One region of the Micromonospora sp. NPDC003776 genome, then DNA from elsewhere that is predicted to be linked to it. Evidence: riboswitches for the same ligand, from Rfam matches in the RefSeq annotation. Region 1 holds a riboswitch; the other holds the start of a gene.
What was found. Region 1 has a riboswitch for cyclic di-AMP ahead of ACWEVO_RS11390 (coiled-coil domain-containing protein). Riboswitches for the same ligand answer to the same signal wherever they lie in the genome.
Positions count from the first base shown of each region.

Region 2: another riboswitch for cyclic di-AMP. It lies ahead of ACWEVO_RS03665 (C40 family peptidase); the one in region 1 lies ahead of ACWEVO_RS11390 (coiled-coil domain-containing protein).

Region 1 is NZ_JBSGJR010000096.1:3,151-13,097, reverse strand. Features, by position in the region: gene ACWEVO_RS11395 (hypothetical protein) at 1-306, opposite strand, end outside; gene ACWEVO_RS11390 (coiled-coil domain-containing protein) at 414-1,481, opposite strand; cyclic di-AMP (ydaO/yuaA leader) riboswitch at 1,487-1,618, opposite strand; gene ACWEVO_RS11385 (cation diffusion facilitator family transporter) at 1,763-2,677, opposite strand; gene ACWEVO_RS11380 (HelD family protein) at 2,731-4,854, opposite strand; gene ACWEVO_RS11375 (alpha/beta fold hydrolase) at 5,215-6,159, opposite strand; partial or broken gene ACWEVO_RS11370 (carbonic anhydrase) at 6,310-6,690, shown strand; partial or broken gene ACWEVO_RS11365 (metal ABC transporter permease) at 6,685-7,323, opposite strand; gene ACWEVO_RS11360 (metal ABC transporter ATP-binding protein) at 7,325-8,086, opposite strand; gene ACWEVO_RS11355 (metal ABC transporter substrate-binding protein) at 8,083-9,012, opposite strand; gene ACWEVO_RS11350 (DUF6703 family protein) at 9,086-9,343, opposite strand; gene ACWEVO_RS11345 (antibiotic biosynthesis monooxygenase family protein) at 9,371-9,712, shown strand; gene ACWEVO_RS11340 (Rv0361 family membrane protein) at 9,738-9,947, shown strand, end outside.
Region 2 is NZ_JBSGJR010000020.1:5,828-12,702, reverse strand. Features, by position in the region: gene ACWEVO_RS03670 (FtsX-like permease family protein) at 1-881, shown strand, start outside; cyclic di-AMP (ydaO/yuaA leader) riboswitch at 1,098-1,229, shown strand; gene ACWEVO_RS03665 (C40 family peptidase) at 1,267-2,352, shown strand; gene ACWEVO_RS03660 (Rieske 2Fe-2S domain-containing protein) at 2,378-3,244, opposite strand; gene ACWEVO_RS03655 (aldo/keto reductase family oxidoreductase) at 3,345-4,208, opposite strand; gene ACWEVO_RS03650 (LysR family transcriptional regulator) at 4,316-5,194, opposite strand; gene ACWEVO_RS03645 (threonine ammonia-lyase) at 5,279-6,235, shown strand; gene ACWEVO_RS03640 (hypothetical protein) at 6,357-6,875, opposite strand, start outside.

The sequences.
Region 1 (9,947 bases):
CAGGAGCACCAGCCCGAGCATGACGGTGGTGATGCCGAACTTGACCAGCACCCAGCGCCAGCGCAGCAGGCCCCAGGGAGTGAGCAGCGCGCTGGCCACCCCGACCAGCCACACCGCCACGCTCAGCGGCGCGAACAGCCAGGTCACCAGCAGACCCGCGGTCGGGTAGACCACCTCCGGGTCGGCCCCGCGCAGCCCGGCGATGCCCAGCGTGAGCAGCACCAGGTCCACGCCGAGCCAGCCCAGCGAGGTGACCAGGTGCAGGGTCAGCAGGGTCTTGCGCGCGGGCGGGGAGAGTCGGCTCATGCTGCCGATCCTGCGCGGAGCAGCCGGCGGCGTCGTGGGGCCGGGAACGACATCCGGCGTACGTCGGCGGACGTAGGGTGGCCCGCCGGTGGCGGGCCACCCCGGGCTCAGTAGACCGACAGGTGCACGTGGTTGGTGTGGTCGCTGGACGGGTCGCCGTTGCCGCCGCTGTACGCCTTCCACCCGCTGCTGGGCAGCCAGATCTGCTTGTACCAGATCACGTAGAGCACGGCGAGCGCGTCCGAGTTGCGGATGAAGTACGCCGCGAGGTTGTTGCCGTACGTCTTGTCGCCGCCGGTGGCCACGCCGCCGAAGCCGTCCTTCTGGGCGGCGAAGTCGCAGGCCCGCCCCTTCGGGTGCTCACCCGACCCGCTGGGTCGGTAGCAGGAGACGTACCGGGTGAACCCGGCGGCCTTGGCCTGCTGGAGGGCGTGCAGCGTGCGCGGGGTGATGCAGCCGTCGGCGGGCGTCGGGTCGTTGACGCTGCACGACTCCGGCGGCCAGGAGCCGTCGGGGTTGCGCTTCGCCGGGGTGGCGTTCGCGGTGGAGGTGCCCCGGGTGCCGCTGCCGTCCGAGGTGGCCGCCCGCTTGTTGGCCACCTCCAGCGCCTGCTCGGCCTGCTGCTTGCGCTTGGCCATCACCGCGACCTGCTTGCGCTGCTCCTGGATCTCGGCGTTCAGCGCGGCCTGGGTACGGGTGGCCTGGTCCCGGGTGTCGAGCAGCTCGCGAAGCGCCCGGTCCTCGTTGGCGGCGACCTGCGACAGCGCGGCGGCCCGGTCGAGGAAGCCCTCCGGGCTGGTGCTGCCGAGCAGCGCCGAGGCGGTGCCGAGCCGGCCGCTGCGGTACGCCACCGCCGCGATCTCGCCGACCTTGGCGTCGCGGCTGCCCAGCTCGGCGTTGATGGTGGTGAGCTGGGCGGCGAGCTGCTTCTGCCGGGTGACCGAGCGGTTCAGCGCGGTCCGCGCGTCCAGCCAGCCCTTGCTGGCCGCGTCGAGCTGGGCGCGCAGGGCCGCCGTGCCGCCCTCGTCGTCGCCGGGCGCGGCGGCGAGCAGGCCGGTCGGGGAAGCCGCCGAGGCGGGGGAGACCGGCAGGGCCGCGACGCCGAGGGCGAGCGTCGCGACGAGCAGGGCCGCCAACCGGGCGGCCGTCCGTCGTACAGGTGCCACTGATGGCATTCAGGTGTCCTTCCGTCAACCGCCGACCGGGTTAGCTGACGGGTTCGGGACGGAAGATCCCTACCGCTGACGCGGATGCACCCCAGGTACGTGGTTCCCCGGCTCGCCGGGCTCCGGCGATTAGGCGACGGCCGCCCCCGGGCGCCGATGGGCGCCGCCCGGCGGAGGCCGCGACCGAGCCTACCGGCGGTCCGCCGAGCCGGCCCGCGTCCGGGGTCGGCCGGCCGGCGTCAAAACCGGCATAAGTGCACAATAACCACTTGAATTTAAGATTGTCCTAATTACCACTCGACCGGACCGCAGGCGCCGGCGGACGCTCCGGGTTCGATCTGCAACGTGGCGTGATCGATGTGGAAGTCCTCCCGCAGCGCCGCCCGGGCCGCGGCGAGCACGTCGCCGACCTCGGCGCCGGGGGCCGTGGTCAGGTGCGCCGAGGCCACCTCCATGCCGGAGGTGAGGGTCCACACGTGCAGGTCGTGCACCTCGGCGACGCCGGGCACCGCGGCCAGCCGGTCGTGCACCGCGGTCACCTGGAGATGCTCGGGAGCGGCCTGCACCAGGATCCGTACCGCGGCCCGGCCGAGCCGCCAGGTGCGCGGCAGGATGAACAGCCCGATCGCGACCGCGACCAGCGGGTCCGCCCACCACCAGTCGGTCACCGCGATGACCAGGGCGGCGCCGATCACGCCGAGCGAGCCGAGCAGGTCGCCGAGCACCTCCAGGTACGCCCCGCGCAGGTTGATGCTCTCCTCCGCCCCGGCGCGCAGCAGCGCGAAGGCGGCGAGGTTGGCGAGCAGGCCGAGCACCGCGACGGCGAGCATCGGCCCGGCGAGGACCTCCGGCGGCTCGCCGAACCGGCGGACCGCCTCGACCAGCACGTAGACCGCGACCACGCCGAGCAGCACCGCGTTGGCCAGGGCGGCCAGCACCTCCAGCCGGTAGAGCCCGAAGGTGCGCTGCGGGTCGGTGTCGGCCCGGCGGGTGGCGCTGATCGCCGCGAGGGCCATCCCGATGCCGAGCACGTCGGTGAACATGTGCCCGGCGTCGGAGAGCAGGGCCAGCGAGCCGGTGCCGAACGCGGCCACCGCCTCCACCACCATCAGGGCGGTGAGCAGGCCGAACGCGGCCCAGAGTCGACCACGGTGGCGCTGTGCGGCGTTGGTCACCGCACCGCTGTGGTCATGACCCGCGCCCACGCCCACACCCTCTCGTCCGTCGCCCCGGCCCGACTCAATCTATGCTCACATCGCTATGTGTGCAAATGAACGTCGAGCGTGGTGAGGCGCTGGGTGGCCCGGGAGAGCGCCACGTAGAGCGTCCGGACCCCGGAGCCCGGGTCGGCCCGGATCTCGCTCGGCGCGACCAGCGCCACCCCGTCGTACTCCATGCCCTTGGCCTGGAGGCTGGTCACCACCTGGAGCCGGCTGCCGCCCAGCTCGCCGAGCCAGCCGGCCACCTCGTCCCGGCGGGGCACCGGGGTGATCACGCCGACCGTGCCCTCGACCTCGGCCAGCAGGGCGCGGACCGCCGCCACGGTGGCCGGGGCCAGCTCGGCGGCGGGCACCGCCAGCTCGACCGGCTCGACACCGGTGGAGCGGACCGCGGTGGGCAGCGGCAGGTCCGGGTAGAGCCGGCGGATCTCCGCCGCCGCCACGGCGAAGATCTCCGCCGAGTTCCGGTAGTTGGTGGTCAGCTCGTAGCGGTACCGGCGGCGGCGTCCCAGCGCCTGGTCGCGGGCCCGGGTCAGCTCCTGCGGGTCGCCGGTCCAGGCGGTCTGCGCCGGGTCGCCGACCACCGTCCAGGAGGCCAGCCGGCCCCGCCGGCCGATCATCCGCCACTGCATCGGCGACACGTCCTGGGACTCGTCGACCACCACGTGGGCGTAGTCGCGGTAGTCCTCCGGCCGCTCCCGGGCGGCCGCCCGGGCGGCCCGCTGCCGGTCGGCGTACGTGCTCAGCTCGCGGACGCCCCCGGCGAGCTGGAACGGGTCGCGCTTCGGCCGCCGTCGCTGGACCGGCTTGCCCAGCAGCGCGTCCAACTCGTCCAGCAGCGCCACGTCGGCGATGGTCGGCCCCTCGCCGTCCAGGCTCCGGTACGCCTCGGTCAGCAGCCGGATCTCCGCCCCGGACAGCACCCCGTCGGCGTACCGGCGCAGCCGATCGGGGCGGGCCAGCCAGCCGAGCACGTGCCGGGGGTGCAGCCGCGGCCACCACGCCTTCAGGAACTCCCGGAACTCCGGGCGCTCGATGATCTCGTCCTCGAAGGCGGGCTGCTCCGGCAGCCGGCCCACCCGCAGCGTCCGGGCCTGCGCGTACAACGCCGCGAGGACGGCGTCGAAGCCCGCCCGGCGCACCTCGTTGCGCCGCGCCCCGCGGGGCAGCGCCTGGTCCCGGATCGCGTCCAGCTCGGCCCGCTCCAGCCGGAGCAGCTCACCCCGGTAGAGCAGGCGCAGCTCGGTCGGGGCGTCCGGCACCGCGTCCCGGACCGCGCGCTCCAGCACCCGGCGCATCCGTAGCGAACCCTTCACCGCCGCCACCTCGGGCGGATCGGTGCGGGTCGCCGACACGCCGGGGAAGAGCGAGCCGAGCGAGTGCAGGGTCGCGGTCTCCTCGCCGAGGGAGGGCAGCACCGAGGCGATGTACTCGACGAACACCCCGGACGGGCCGACCACCAGGATGCCGCCGCCCGCGTACCGGGACCGGTCCGAGTAGAGCAGGTACGCGGCGCGGTGCAGGGCCACCGCCGTCTTGCCGGTGCCCGGGCCGCCGGAGACGATCGTGACCCCGTTGCCGGGGGAGCGGATCGCCTCGTCCTGCTCGCGCTGGATGGTGGCGACGATGTCCCGCATGCCCCGCCCGGTCGCCCGGGACAGGGTGGCCAGCAGCGCCCCGTCGCCGACCACCGCCAGGTCCGGCGGCGCGGCCTCCGGGTCCAGCAGGTCGTCCTCGATCCGGGTCACCTTCTCGGCCGATGACTGGATCGTGCGCCGGCGTACCACGCCCATCGGCTCGGCCGGGGTGGCCTGGTAGAACGCGGCGGCGGCGGGCGCCCGCCAGTCCACCACCAACGTCTCGGCGTCCTCCCCGCGCACCCCGAGCCGGCCCACGTGCAACACCTGCCCGGTCCGCAGGTCGAGCCGGCCGAAGACCAGCCCCTCGTGCTCGGCGTCCAGCACGTGCCGGCGTTGGGCGGCGTGGAAGACCATCGCGTCCCGCTCCACCAGCGCGCCGAAGTTGCCCACCCGGGCCAGCCGGTAGCCCTCCCGCTCGGCCTCGGCGGCGGCGCGACGCAGCTCCGCGAGCCGGGCGTACACCCGGTCGAGGTGCCGCTGCTCGACGGCGATCTCCCGGTCCAGGGTGGTCTGGTCGCTCAACGCGGGGGCTCCTGATGGTCACGTGGCGGGCACGGCGGGCTGATAGAGGGTACGGGGCCGGCGTCCCGGCCCCTGTCGGGGCCATGCCGCCACCCGGCGTTCACCCCGTGCCGGTTGCCCGTTATCCGGCCGTTCCCACGCCTTGTCCTGCCTGGCGGCGGCCTGGCAGCCCGGCCGTTCAGCCACGCTCACCAGCCGCCTCCCGAGGTCGACACACCTCTCCACCCGCCTTTGCTCTGCTTCAGCGGACGCAACGGTGAAGCGCTCTCAGTGTTGCGTGGACTGAAGCAGAGCAAAGGTGCGGGGACGGGGTGCCGGGGGCGGCCGGTGACCTGCCCCACGCCGCCGGCCGCCACCGGATCAGGCGGCCGCCGGTCGCGCCGTCGCCCGGCCCCGGCAGCTGTCCGGGCCGGCCAGCACCCGCTCGACCACCGCGGCGAGGGCCGCGTTCACCTGGTCGGGGCGTTCCATCATGAGCATGTGCCCGGCGCCCGGGCAGACGGTCAGCTCGGTGGTGGGCAGCGCCGCGGCGATCGACTCGGCGCAGGGCGGCGGCGTGAGCCGGTCCCGGTCGCCGACCAGCGCGGCGGCCGGCAGGTCGCCGAGCGCCGCCAGGGTGTCCAGCCGGTGCTGGGCGCCGATCGAGGCGCGGAACCCGCCGATCGAGCGGAGCGAGGCGTGCGCCACCGCCGAGGTGACCAGCCGGATGTCCGCCGGGTCGCAGTGGTCGCCGAAGAGCATCCAGCGGATGCTCGGCCGCAACGCCCGCAGCAGCGCCCGCGGCGGCCGCCAGGCGCCGCACCGGGCCAGCACCCCGGCGCCGGTGGTCTCGGCGAGCCGGATCAGCCGGGCGATCCGTGGCGAGAGCCCGTACGCCGTGTGGGTGTGCCCCTCGGCGGTGGTCGAGACGAAGACCAGCCCGGCGGTACGGGCGGCGAAGTGTCCGGGGTGGCGGTGCGCGTACTCCATCACCGTCATCCCGCCCATGGAGTGCCCGACCAGCACGATCCGCCCGGCCGGGGCGATCTCGTCCAGCACCGCGGCCAGGTCGTCGCCGAGCTGGGCCAGGGTGGCGGTACGCAGGGCCATGCAGCTGGACCGGCCGTGGCCCCGGGCGTCGTAGGCCACCACCCGGACCCGGTCGCCGAACCGGCTCCGCAGGTCGGCGAGCTGGCGGTGCCAACTGCGCCCGTCCAGCGTCCAGCCGTGCAGCAGGATCGCGGTGACCTCGGCGTCGGCCGGTCCGGTGGCCTCGACGTGCAGGCGTACGCCGTCGGGAAGCCGTACCTCCAGGTGCTCCGGCATCGTGAACCTCCCCCGGGCCGGCCGGTGTCTGCTCACCGGCGTAACCCGGCGGTAACAACCGGCTACCCGTCATGACAACACGCCAACCATGGCGGTGAGAAGATTCGCAACCCGGCTCCGGGCGGTCGGATCGGTGACCACGCTGGAAGGATGCCGCCGTCCCGTCCCACCCGCGCCGCCCGGAGCCCGCGAGCCGCCCTCGCCGAGCTGCTGGCCGGCAACCGCCGCTTCGTCAGCGGTCAACCGGTGCACGGCCACGACGTCACCGCCGCCGCGGCGGTCGCCTCCGGTGACCAGCAGCCGTACGCCGTGGTGCTGGGCTGCATCGACTCGCGGGTCCCGCTGGAGGCGATCTTCGACCAGACCTTCGGGTCGATCTGCGTGATCCGCACCGGCGCGCACGTGCTGGACCGGGCGGTGCTCGGCTCCATCGAGTTCGTGGTCGGCCAGCTCGCGGTGCCGCTGGTGCTGGTGCTCGGGCACGAGCGCTGCGGCGCGGTCGGCTCGGCCGTGGCGGCGCTGCACACCGGGGGTCACCTGCTGCGCGGTCGCCACCGGCACCACCATCAGGGCGCTGATCAGCAGCACCCCGACGGCCCGCATGGCGATGGTCACCGTCACCGCGGTGGCCACCGCGAGCAGCAGGTTGAGCGCCCGGACCGGCAGGCCGGAGACCCGCGCGTACTCCTCGTCGTGGCAGACCGCGAAGAGCGCCGGGCGCAGCGCCAGCATGGTCACCAGGATCGCCACGCCGAGCACCAGGATGGTGGTCAGGTCGGCCGTCGAGGTCGTGGTCAGCGACCCGAAGAGGTACGAGTTGAGCGACGCGCTGCTGGCGTGGGAGAGCCCGACCAGCATCACGCCACCGGCGATGCCGCCGTAGAAGAGCAGCGCCAGGGCCAGGTCGCCGGAGGTACGCCCGCGCGCGCGGACCAGCTCGATGGCGATCGCGCCGAGCGCGGCCGCGAGCACCGCCACCAGCACGGGGGAGCGGTTGAGCAGCAGTCCGGCGCCGACGCCGGTGAGCGCCACGTGCCCGATACCGTCGCCGATCAGCGCCATCCGCCGCTGCACCAGGTAGATGCCGAGCGCCGGGGCGGCCAGCCCGATGACCAGCGCGCCGACCAGCGCGCGGAGCATGAAGTCGTACTGGAAGAGGTCCATGTCAGATGCTCCTCCACAGCCCGGCGGGCTCCTCGTCGCAGTGCGGGTGCACGTGTTCGTGATCCGGGTCGGCGTGGTGGCCGGCCGGCTCGGGCACCGGACCGTCGTGGCAGACGCCGCCCTGGTGGACGACGACCGCCCGGCTGATCAGGGGGCGCAGCGGGCCGAGTTCGTGGGCCACCAGCAGCACCGTGCCGCCGCCGGCGAGGAAGCCGTCCAGTGCCGCGGCGAACGCCTCCTGGCTGGCCGCGTCCACCCCGGCGGTCGGCTCGTCCAGCACCAGCAGCTCCGGCTGGCCGGCCAGGGCCCGGGCGATCAGGGTGCGCTGCTGCTGCCCGCCGGAGAGGGTGGCCACTGGATCCCCGGCCCGGTCGGCGAGCCCCACCGCGCGCAGCGCCGCGGCGACCGCCTCGCGGTCGGCCCGGCCCGGCTGGCGCAGCACGCCCCGGCGGGCCAGCCGCCCGGACGCCACCACCTCGCCCACCGTGGCCGGTACGCCGCTGCCCGCGCCGAGCCGCTGCGGGACGTACCCGATGCGGTGCCACTGGCGGAAGCGGCGCTGCGGGGTGCCGAAGAGGGTGACCGACCCGGCGCCCAGCGGGACCAGGCCCAGCACGGCGCGGATCAGGGTGGACTTGCCGGAGCCGTTGGCGCCGAGCACGGCGACCACCTCGCCGGCGGTGACGGTGAGTGAGACGTCCCGCAGCACGGGCCGGGCGTCGTAGCCGACGGCCGCGTGTGCGACCTGGATCACGGGTGTCATGAGCAGTCCAAGGCGGTGCGCAGGGTCTGGAGGTTGGTCCGCATCGCCGAGAGGTAGTCCCCCTCGGCCGGCGGGCCCTCGATCGGGTCGAGCACGGCCGTCGTGGCGCCGACCTCCCGGGCCACGGTCTCGGCGACCTTCGGGCTGACCAGCGTCTCGAAGAAGATGGTGGTGGCCCCGTGCTCGTGGGCCTCCTTCGCCACCTCGGCGAGGCGGCGTGGGGCGGGCTCGCCCTCCGGGGCGAGGCCGGTGATGCCGACCTGTTCGAGTTGGTAGCGGGCGGCGAGATAGCCGAAGGCGGTGTGGCTGGTCACCATCTCCCGCCGCTGGCAGGCGCGCAGGCCCTGGGCGTAGTCGGCGTCCAGGGCCGCCAGGTCGGCGCGGAGCGCCCCGGCCCGGGCGGCGTAGTCGGCGGCGTGGCCGGGGTCGGCCCTGCCCAGCCGATCGGCGAGCCGGTCGCCGATGGTGGCCAGCCGGGTGGGGTCGAGCCAGACGTGCGGATCCTTGCCCCCGTGCTCCGGGTGGCCGGCCTCGCCGTCGTGCTCGTGGTCGGCCGCCGCCGCGTCCTGCAGCGGCTGCACGGTCGCCACGTCGAAGGCCCGGCCGCCGCCGTTCTGCGCGACCGCCTCGTCCACCGCCGGCTGGAAGCCGGAGAGGTAGACGATCAACTCCGCGTCGGCGACCTGGCCGACCTGGCGCGGGTGGAGTTCGAGGTCGTGCGGCTCGGCTCCGGGCTTGACCAGGTTGGTGACCGTGACCGCGTCGCCGCCGATCCGCTCGGCGAGGAACTGGAGCGGGTAGAACGCCGCCACCACGTCGACCCGGTCGGGGTCCCGTCCGCTGCCGTCACCAGCCGCGCAGCCGGCCACGGTGAGCAGGGCGGCGGTGGCGGCGGCGAGCAGGCGTGCGGCGGTGCGGACGGTCATGTGTCAACTGTCCGCGATAACGAAATTGATTGTCAAAAACGCATGATTGCATGTCAGCGCGGTGCGCGCCGGGTCAGAGCAGCTTGGCCAGCGCGATCGTGATCAACAGCGTGAGCATGACCAGCCGCGGCACCCGGGTGGCCGGCCGCTGCACCGCCCAGGTGACCGTCATCAGCCACACCAGCAGCCCGGCCAGCAGGAGCAGCAGCACGCCGCCCACGGCGCCGGGTGTGAAGAGCGCCACCAGCACCAGGACCAGCGCCGCCAGGAACACCGCCGTCGGGTTGACCCTGGCCAGCCGGGCCAGCAGGGGACTCTGCGTAGGCTGCATGCCACAGACTCTACGAGGAGGAAGCCGGTGCTGGTCACCAACCGGTTCGTGGTCGACACCGAGGTGGCGTCCGAATTCACCGAACGGGCGCACGCCGCGCTGGCCGCGCTCGCCGCCCGGCCCGGCTACCTGCGCGGCGAGCTGGTGCGGGCGTTGGACGACCCCACGCACTGGTGCCTGCTCACCGAGTGGGAGTCGGTCGGGGCGTACCGGCGGGCGCTCGGCGGGTTCGACGTCAAGGTCACCGCCGTGCCGCTGCTCGCCCAGTCCGTCGACGAGCCGTCCGCCTACGAGACGCTCGCCAGCGCCGCGCCCGGCGGGGAGATCGTCATCGTCGCCAGTGATCGGGCCGCAGGCCCTTACCGCTGAGGCCGGGGGCACTACCCTGGCGCGTATGACCGCTCCCGGGGCTGTCCCACCCCCACCGCCCGTGCCGTCCGGCGTCCCGCTGGTACCCGGGTCGCCGGCGGACCCCGGCGTCCCGACGCCGCCCGCCGGGCCGGGGGTCGCCCCGCCGTTCGCCGCCCCGCCCACCGAGGGCGGCCGGGCCCGGCTCTGGCTCGGGCTCGGCGTCGGCGCGCTCGCCGTGCTGCTCTGCTGCGGC
Region 2 (6,875 bases), on a different contig from region 1:
TCGCCGGCAACCTCGGCGCGCCCGCCGTGACCCCGCTGGACATGGCGGTGGTCGCGGCGGACACCGAACCGGGCCAGAACGGCGGCCAACCCGGGCATCCGGCCGTCGAGATCGGCACCCCGGTCGCCGACGGGCAGCAGATGGCGTCGTACCCCCTTTACGTGGCCACCCCGCAACTGCTCGGGCGCAACCACCTGGACCCCGCGGCGGTCGCCGCCGACACCGATGTGCTCACCGTCCGCACCGGCGCCCTCGAACTGGTGAACATCCCCGAACGCCGCGTCTACCCGAAGACCCAGGCGCTGCCGAACCCCCGGTACTCCTCGATGCCGAACTCGCTGGTCACCGCGCACATGATGGCGCGCCACGGCTGGCAGCCCGCGCGGGTCGGCTGGCTCCTCGACGCGGACCACCCGCTCACCACGCAGGAGCTGACCACCGCGCAGAACTTGGCCGTGAGCGCCGGCCTCACCATCGAGTCCCGCCACGAGCGGGCCACGCTCACATCGCTGAGGACCGGGGCCGTCGCCGCCGGCGCGCTGCTCGCCCTCGGCATCCTCGCGATGACCGTCGGCCTCATCCGCGGCGAGGCCGCCGGCGACCTGCGCACCCTCGCCGCCACCGGAGCGCCCCGGCGGGTACGGCGCACCCTGACCGCCACGACGGCGGGGGCGCTCGCACTGCTCGGGGCCGTGCTCGGGCTGGTCGGCGCGTACGCCGGGTTGGTGAGCGTGCTGCACCGCGACCTTGGGGCGCTCGCCGACGTGCCGGTCGGGCACCTGGCCGCGACGGTCGTCGGGCTGCCGGTGCTCGCCACCATCGCCGGGTGGCTGCTCGCCGGCCGGGAGCCGCCGTCGATGGGCCGCCGCCGGCTGGAGTAGCACGCGCAGTTTGACGATCAATATTAGGAACGGTTGAGAATTCGATTAGCGGAGTCTTACGTGGACATCATTTCCGGCACCCGATGTGCCCATTCGACCGCACAGTGAATTGGCATTATCGGCTCGTTGATTTCTTCGGGCCGTCCTCACTAGTGTTGGTCAGCGTCCGTTCCGGACGTCGGTCTCCACCTGGAGTCCCCGGGGCGGCCACCGCCGAATCACCGGACGCCGTCGGCGTCAACGGCGAGCCGGGGAACCACCGTTTCCGGGGTGAATCCGCGTCAGCGGTAGGGCGCCTTCCACGCCCGAACCCGTCAGCTAACTCGGCAGGCGGTCGAGGTCGGCGCAGCGATGCGTCGGCCTCGAATGGAAGGAGCCGCAGCCGTTGCCACGCGTACGCACCCGGGCCGCCGGATCGCGTCTGCTCGCCAGAATCCTCGCCGTCGCCGCGGCCACCATGGTGGCCGTCGCGCCGGCCGCCCAGGCCCACGCCGCACCGTCGGCCGCGCAGGTGCAGCAGCAGATCGAAGCGGCGTTCGAGAAGCTCGAACCCGTCATCGAGCAGTACAACAAGGTCCGCACCGACCTGACGGCAAACCAGCGGAGATCGGCCGAACTGAGCCGGCAGCTGGAGCCGCTGGGCAGGTCGGTGGAGGTCAGCCGGACCCGGGTCACGCAGATCGTGTCGGGCTACTACAAGCGGGAGAACTCGCTTTCCACCTTCAACGCCCTGCTGACCCCCGGCTCGCCGCCGACCGAGCTGGGGGACCAGCTCGCGCTGGTGAATCAGGTGGCCCATTCGGAGCAGCGACAGATCAGTCACCTGTCGACCCAGCAGGCGAGCTACCACGCCGACAAGGAGAAGATCGACGCGCTGATCGCGATCCAGCAGCGCCAGCAGGCCCAACTGGCGGCGCGCAAGAAGACCATCGACGCCGAGATCACGCGGCTGGACGCGCTGCGCAAGAAGATCGCCGCCGCGGACGCGGCCAAGGCGGCGGCGGAGGCCGCGGCGGCCAGAGCCGCAGCCGCGAAGTCGGCCACCACGTCCAGCGGCACCTCACCGATCACGTCGACCAGTTCGCTGTTCATCGGCGGGCAGTGTCCCGCCGTCGCCATCACCGGCAGCGGCGGCGTCGCGGCGAAGACGGCGTGCAAGCAGATCGGCAAACCGTACGTGTGGGCGGCCGACGGCCCGGACACGTTCGACTGCTCCGGCCTGACCCAGTACGCGTGGGCCGCCGCCGGGGTGCACCTGGCCCACTTCACCGGTGACCAGTGGACCTCGGGCGTGGCGGTGAGCAAGGCCAACCTTCGTACGGGTGACCTGGTCTTCTTCTACTCCGACCACCATCACGTGGGCATCTACGTCGGCAACGGGCTGATCGTCCACGCCCCGCACACCGGGGACGTGGTGCGCATGGCCCAGCTGGCGAACATGCCGTACAGCGGCGCCCGCCGACCCGGCTGACCGGTGGCCGCCCCTCCCCCGGCGGTCAGGGCAGCCTGGCCTCCAGAACGCCGTCGGTCACCCGCGTGGGTAGCACCTGCTGGTCAGTGCTCGCCGGGCCGTGCACCACCTCTCCGTCCTTCAACTGGAAAGTGCTGCCGTGCCATGGGCAGACGACGCAGGGTTGCCCGTCGACCTGGATCACCTTGCCCTGCCCGAGCGGCCCGCTCTGGTGGGCGCAGCGGTCGAGCAGGACGGTGATGTCGGTGCCGTCGCGGTAGACCACGACGGGCACGTTGTCGACCTGCCGGGCCAGCAACTGGGCCTCGGGCAGGGAGTCGACCTCCGCCACCCGGCGCCACCCGTACTCGACCCGGTGCATGTCCGGGGCGCCCTGGTTGACCTGCGCGGTCTGCTTGTAGACGAGGTGGCCGCCGAGATAACCGCCCGCGCTCACCGTCGCCAGGCCGAACAGACCGAGGATGCGGCCGAGCCCGTGCCGCCCGCGCAGGCGTGCGGCGAGCGAGCTCGCGTAGAGAGCCACCGCCAGGGTGTTGGTGGCAGCATGCACCAGGCCGACCCGGCGTTCCTCCTGCCAGAGCCACGACCAGTCGTTGACGCCGGTCAGCGCGGCCGGCAGCGCGCTTGCCGTGCCGACCGCGACGAGGGTCGCAGCGGCGTGCTCCTGCCCTCGCGTCCGCCCCGGCATCAGGTCGAGGACGGCGCTGCTCATCCACGCGCCCATCGGGACCTGCACCAGCGCCGGGTGCAGCGGATGGCCCAGCCACACGCCGTGCAGCGCATCCTTGACCCGTTGCGGTCGCAGCAGCGACCACACCCTGGGCTGTAGCCGGTCGCCCACCCGGTCCAGCGCGGAGGCCTGCTCCAGCTTGTTCAGAAGTGCCGTACGCATGGCCGGCCATACCCCACCCGCCGGCCCTGAAACCCGGCTCCCGTCGGAGCCGAGCAGCGGCGAACGTGCCCAACAGCGGCGCTCGCCGCGGCCGAGCCGGTCAGTCGATGCTGTTCAGTTCGCTCAGCGCGTCGTCGGGCAGGGCCAGTCCGGCGGCGGCTACGTTCTCGCGCAGGTGCGCCACGGACGAGGTGCCGGGGATGAGCAGGATGTTCGGGGACCGGTGCAGCAGCCACGCCAGCGCGACCGCCAGTGGAGTGGCGCCGAGGCGGGCGGCGACGGCGTTCAGCTCTTCGGACTGCAGCGGAGAGAAACCGCCGAGCGGGAAGTAGGGCACGTAGGCGATGCCCAGCGCCGCAAGCGAGTCGACGAGGGGATCGTCGTCCCGGTTGGCGATGTTGTAGAAGTTCTGCACGCACACGACCGAACCGATGGACTGCGCCTCGGCGATCTGATCGGCGTTGACCGTGCTGAGCCCGAGATGTTTGATCAGCCCCTGCTGCTGCAGCTCGGCCAGAACCGTGAACGGCTCCTCGATGGATCCGGGGGTGGGCCGGTCGAACCCGCCGACGCGCAGGTTCACCACGTCGAGCACGTCGAGGCCGAGGCGAGTCAGGTTGTCGTGCACGGCCTGGCGCAGCTGCTCCGGGGCGAGGGCCTGCGGCCAGTTACCCTCGGCGTCCCGCAGCGCCCCGACCTTGGTCACGATGTGCAGATCCTCCGGATAGGGATACAGCGCCTCCCGGATGATCTCGTTGGTGACGTACGGGCCGTAGAAGTCGGCCGTGTCGATGTGGTTGATGCCCAGCTCGACGGCCTCGCGCAGCACGGCGACGGCGGCGTCCCGGTCGGCCGGCGGGCCGAAGACGTGCGGGCCGGCCAACTGCATCGCGCCGTACCCCATCCGGGTGACCGTCAGTTCCCCCATGCGGAACGTGCCGCCGGGCAGGCTGGTCGACGTCATGCGGCTTCCTTTCGCTGTTGTCGCAAATCCGCAAGCTTCCCGCCGGCGGGACCACCAAACCCTCCCGGGCCGGGAAGCGCCCGCTGCGCGAGCGTTGGCAGCCGGGTTCAGGTCCGTGCGTTCCGGGCCGCTTCGGTCAGGTGGGTCAGGAGGGTGGCGGTGGCGGGTGGGTCGGGCGGCTGCCCGTACACGGCGGCGTCGATCCGCCGGCCCGGGCCGGGTAGCCGCACTGCTCGTACCCGGCTGTGTCGTTGCGCGGCCAGGGCCAGCCCGGGCAGGGTGGTGACCCCGAGGCCGGCGGCGACGAGCGCCTGGACGGCGAGGTAGTCGTCGGTGGTGAAGGCGATGTCGGGCCGGAAACCGGCTTCGGCGCAGCTGTGCACCAGATGGGCCCGGCACCGTTCGCAGCCGGTGATCCAGCGCCGAGCGGCGTGGTCGGACAACCGGTCACCGGGCATGTCCAGGGGCGTGACCAGGTAGATCGGCTCGGTCAGCAGGCGGATGCGGCGCAGCCCGGGGTCGTCGGGCGTGTCGGGGTAGGCGAACAGCACGGCGACGTCGACCTCGCCGGCGCGCAGCAGGCGGACCGCGTCGGGCGGTTCGGCTTCGGTGAAGCGCAGTTCGATGTCGGGGTGCTCGGCGACGAAGGCGGCGGCGGCCTGCGGCACGAACGTGCCGAGCGCGGACGGGAAGGCGGCCAACCGGACCCGGCCGGCGCGCAGCCCCGTGTACGCGGCGAGGTCGGCTTCGGCCGCGTCGAGCCGCCCGAGGATCTCGTCCGCCCGTTGGGCCAGCATCCGGCCGGCTTCGGTGAGCCGGATACCGCGGCCGGCGCGCTGCAGGAGTTGGCTGCCGGTTTCCGCCTCGAGCCGAGCGATGTGGTGGCTCACCGACGCCTGGGCGTACCCGAGGGTGCGGGCGGCCGCGGTGACCGAACCGCACCGGGCGACCGCGGCGAGCACCCGCAGCCGGGTCACGTCGAGCACGGCGCAAACATATCAACCGGATCGATAGAACCCGCCGAGGATTGGCATTAGACCGATGGAAGGGCGGGCCGGGACGATGAGCGGGTGGAAAACCTGCTGACCTTCGCTGACGTCCTCGCCGCGCAGGACCTCCTGGCCGGGCAGTTGCCCGCGACGCCGATGTGGTCGTATCCGGCGCTGGACGCCGTAGCCGGCGCCACCGTGTACGTGAAGCATGAGAACGTGCAGCCGGTGGGCGCGTTCAAGGTGCGCGGCGGGCTCACCCTCCTCGCCGGCCTGCCCGCCGAGCAACGCGGGCGGGGCCTGGTCACCTACTCCACCGGCAACCACGCCCAGTCCATCGCGTACGCGTCAGCCACCTTCGGGGCGCCCTGCACGGTCGTCATGCCGGCGACGGCCAGCGCGGAGAAGGTCCGGGCGCTGCGCGCGCTCGGGGCCACCGCGGTCCTGCACGGTCCGGACCTGGCCGCCGCCCAGCAACACGCGGAGAAGCTGGCGGCCGCCGCCGGCGCGCTGCTGGTCAGCCCCGGTGACACCCCGGCGTTGCTGGCCGGCGTCGGGACCCTGTACGTGGAGATCTTCACGGCCCGCCCGGACCTGGACGCGGTGGTGGTGCCGGTCGGCAGCGGCACCGGCGCCGCCGCGGCCTGCCTGGTCGCCGCGAAGCTCGCCCCGCACTGCCGGGTCATCGCCGTCCAGTCCGCGGCCTCCCCGGCCGCATACGACTCCTGGCGGGCCGGCACGTGCCTCGAGCGCCCCAACCGCACCCGCGTCTACGGGCTGGCCACTGGACGCGGGTTCGCCCTGCCGCAACAGCTGATGCGTACCGGCCTGGCCGACTTCCACCTGGTCGACGACGAGCAGATCGCGGCCGCGCAGCGGCTGCTGGCCAGCCATGCGCACACCCTCGCCGAAGGCGCCGGGGCCGCCGCGCTGGCCGCCGTGCTCGCCCGCCCGGAGGATTTCGCCGGGCAGCGGGTCGCGGTGGTGTGCACCGGCGGTAACGCCTCGGCTGCGGAGATCGGCGCACTGGGCGGATGACGCTCGCCTACGGGTGGGTGCGCGTCTGGCGTCGGCCGCACCGGTTGTTGCGCACTGGCCGCTACCGCGGAGGGCAACATGATCGAGGTGCGGACCTGGACGGCTCGGTGAGACCCGGTTGTCAGCGCGGATGCTGGTCGGTCGACGGCTGGGCCGTCAGCCGAGGTTCCACATCCTCCGGCAGCTCGGCTCCGCAGAGCGCGCAGGTGTAGTCGTCGTCGCGGACGAGGTTGCGCTCGCCGCAGTCGAGGCAGCGCCGGAAGACGACGGCCACGGTGAAGCCTTCCGGGCGCCCGATTCCCGCCCGGTCGAGGGCGCCCGCCACCGCCGCCCATGAAGCCGGTTCGGGGCAGTAGCCGGTGGACTGGTTGCTCACCTCAATGACGACCCAGCCGCCGCGCTCGCCGGCGAAGGTGATCTCCCCCGCGCCGAGGACCTCCCCACCGCCCGCGCAGGCGACGTGCTCGCTGCGTCTCGGCGCAAGCCGCAGCGTGCCGGCAGGGTCGACGACGTACGTGAACGGCTCGTCACGGTCGCGTGGATCCGCGGCCGCCAGGTAGGCGTCGAGATCGGCCGGTGATCGGATGGGGCATCCCTCGGGAGCCTCGGCGACCGACGTCCGGACGTCCGCCGGGCCGAC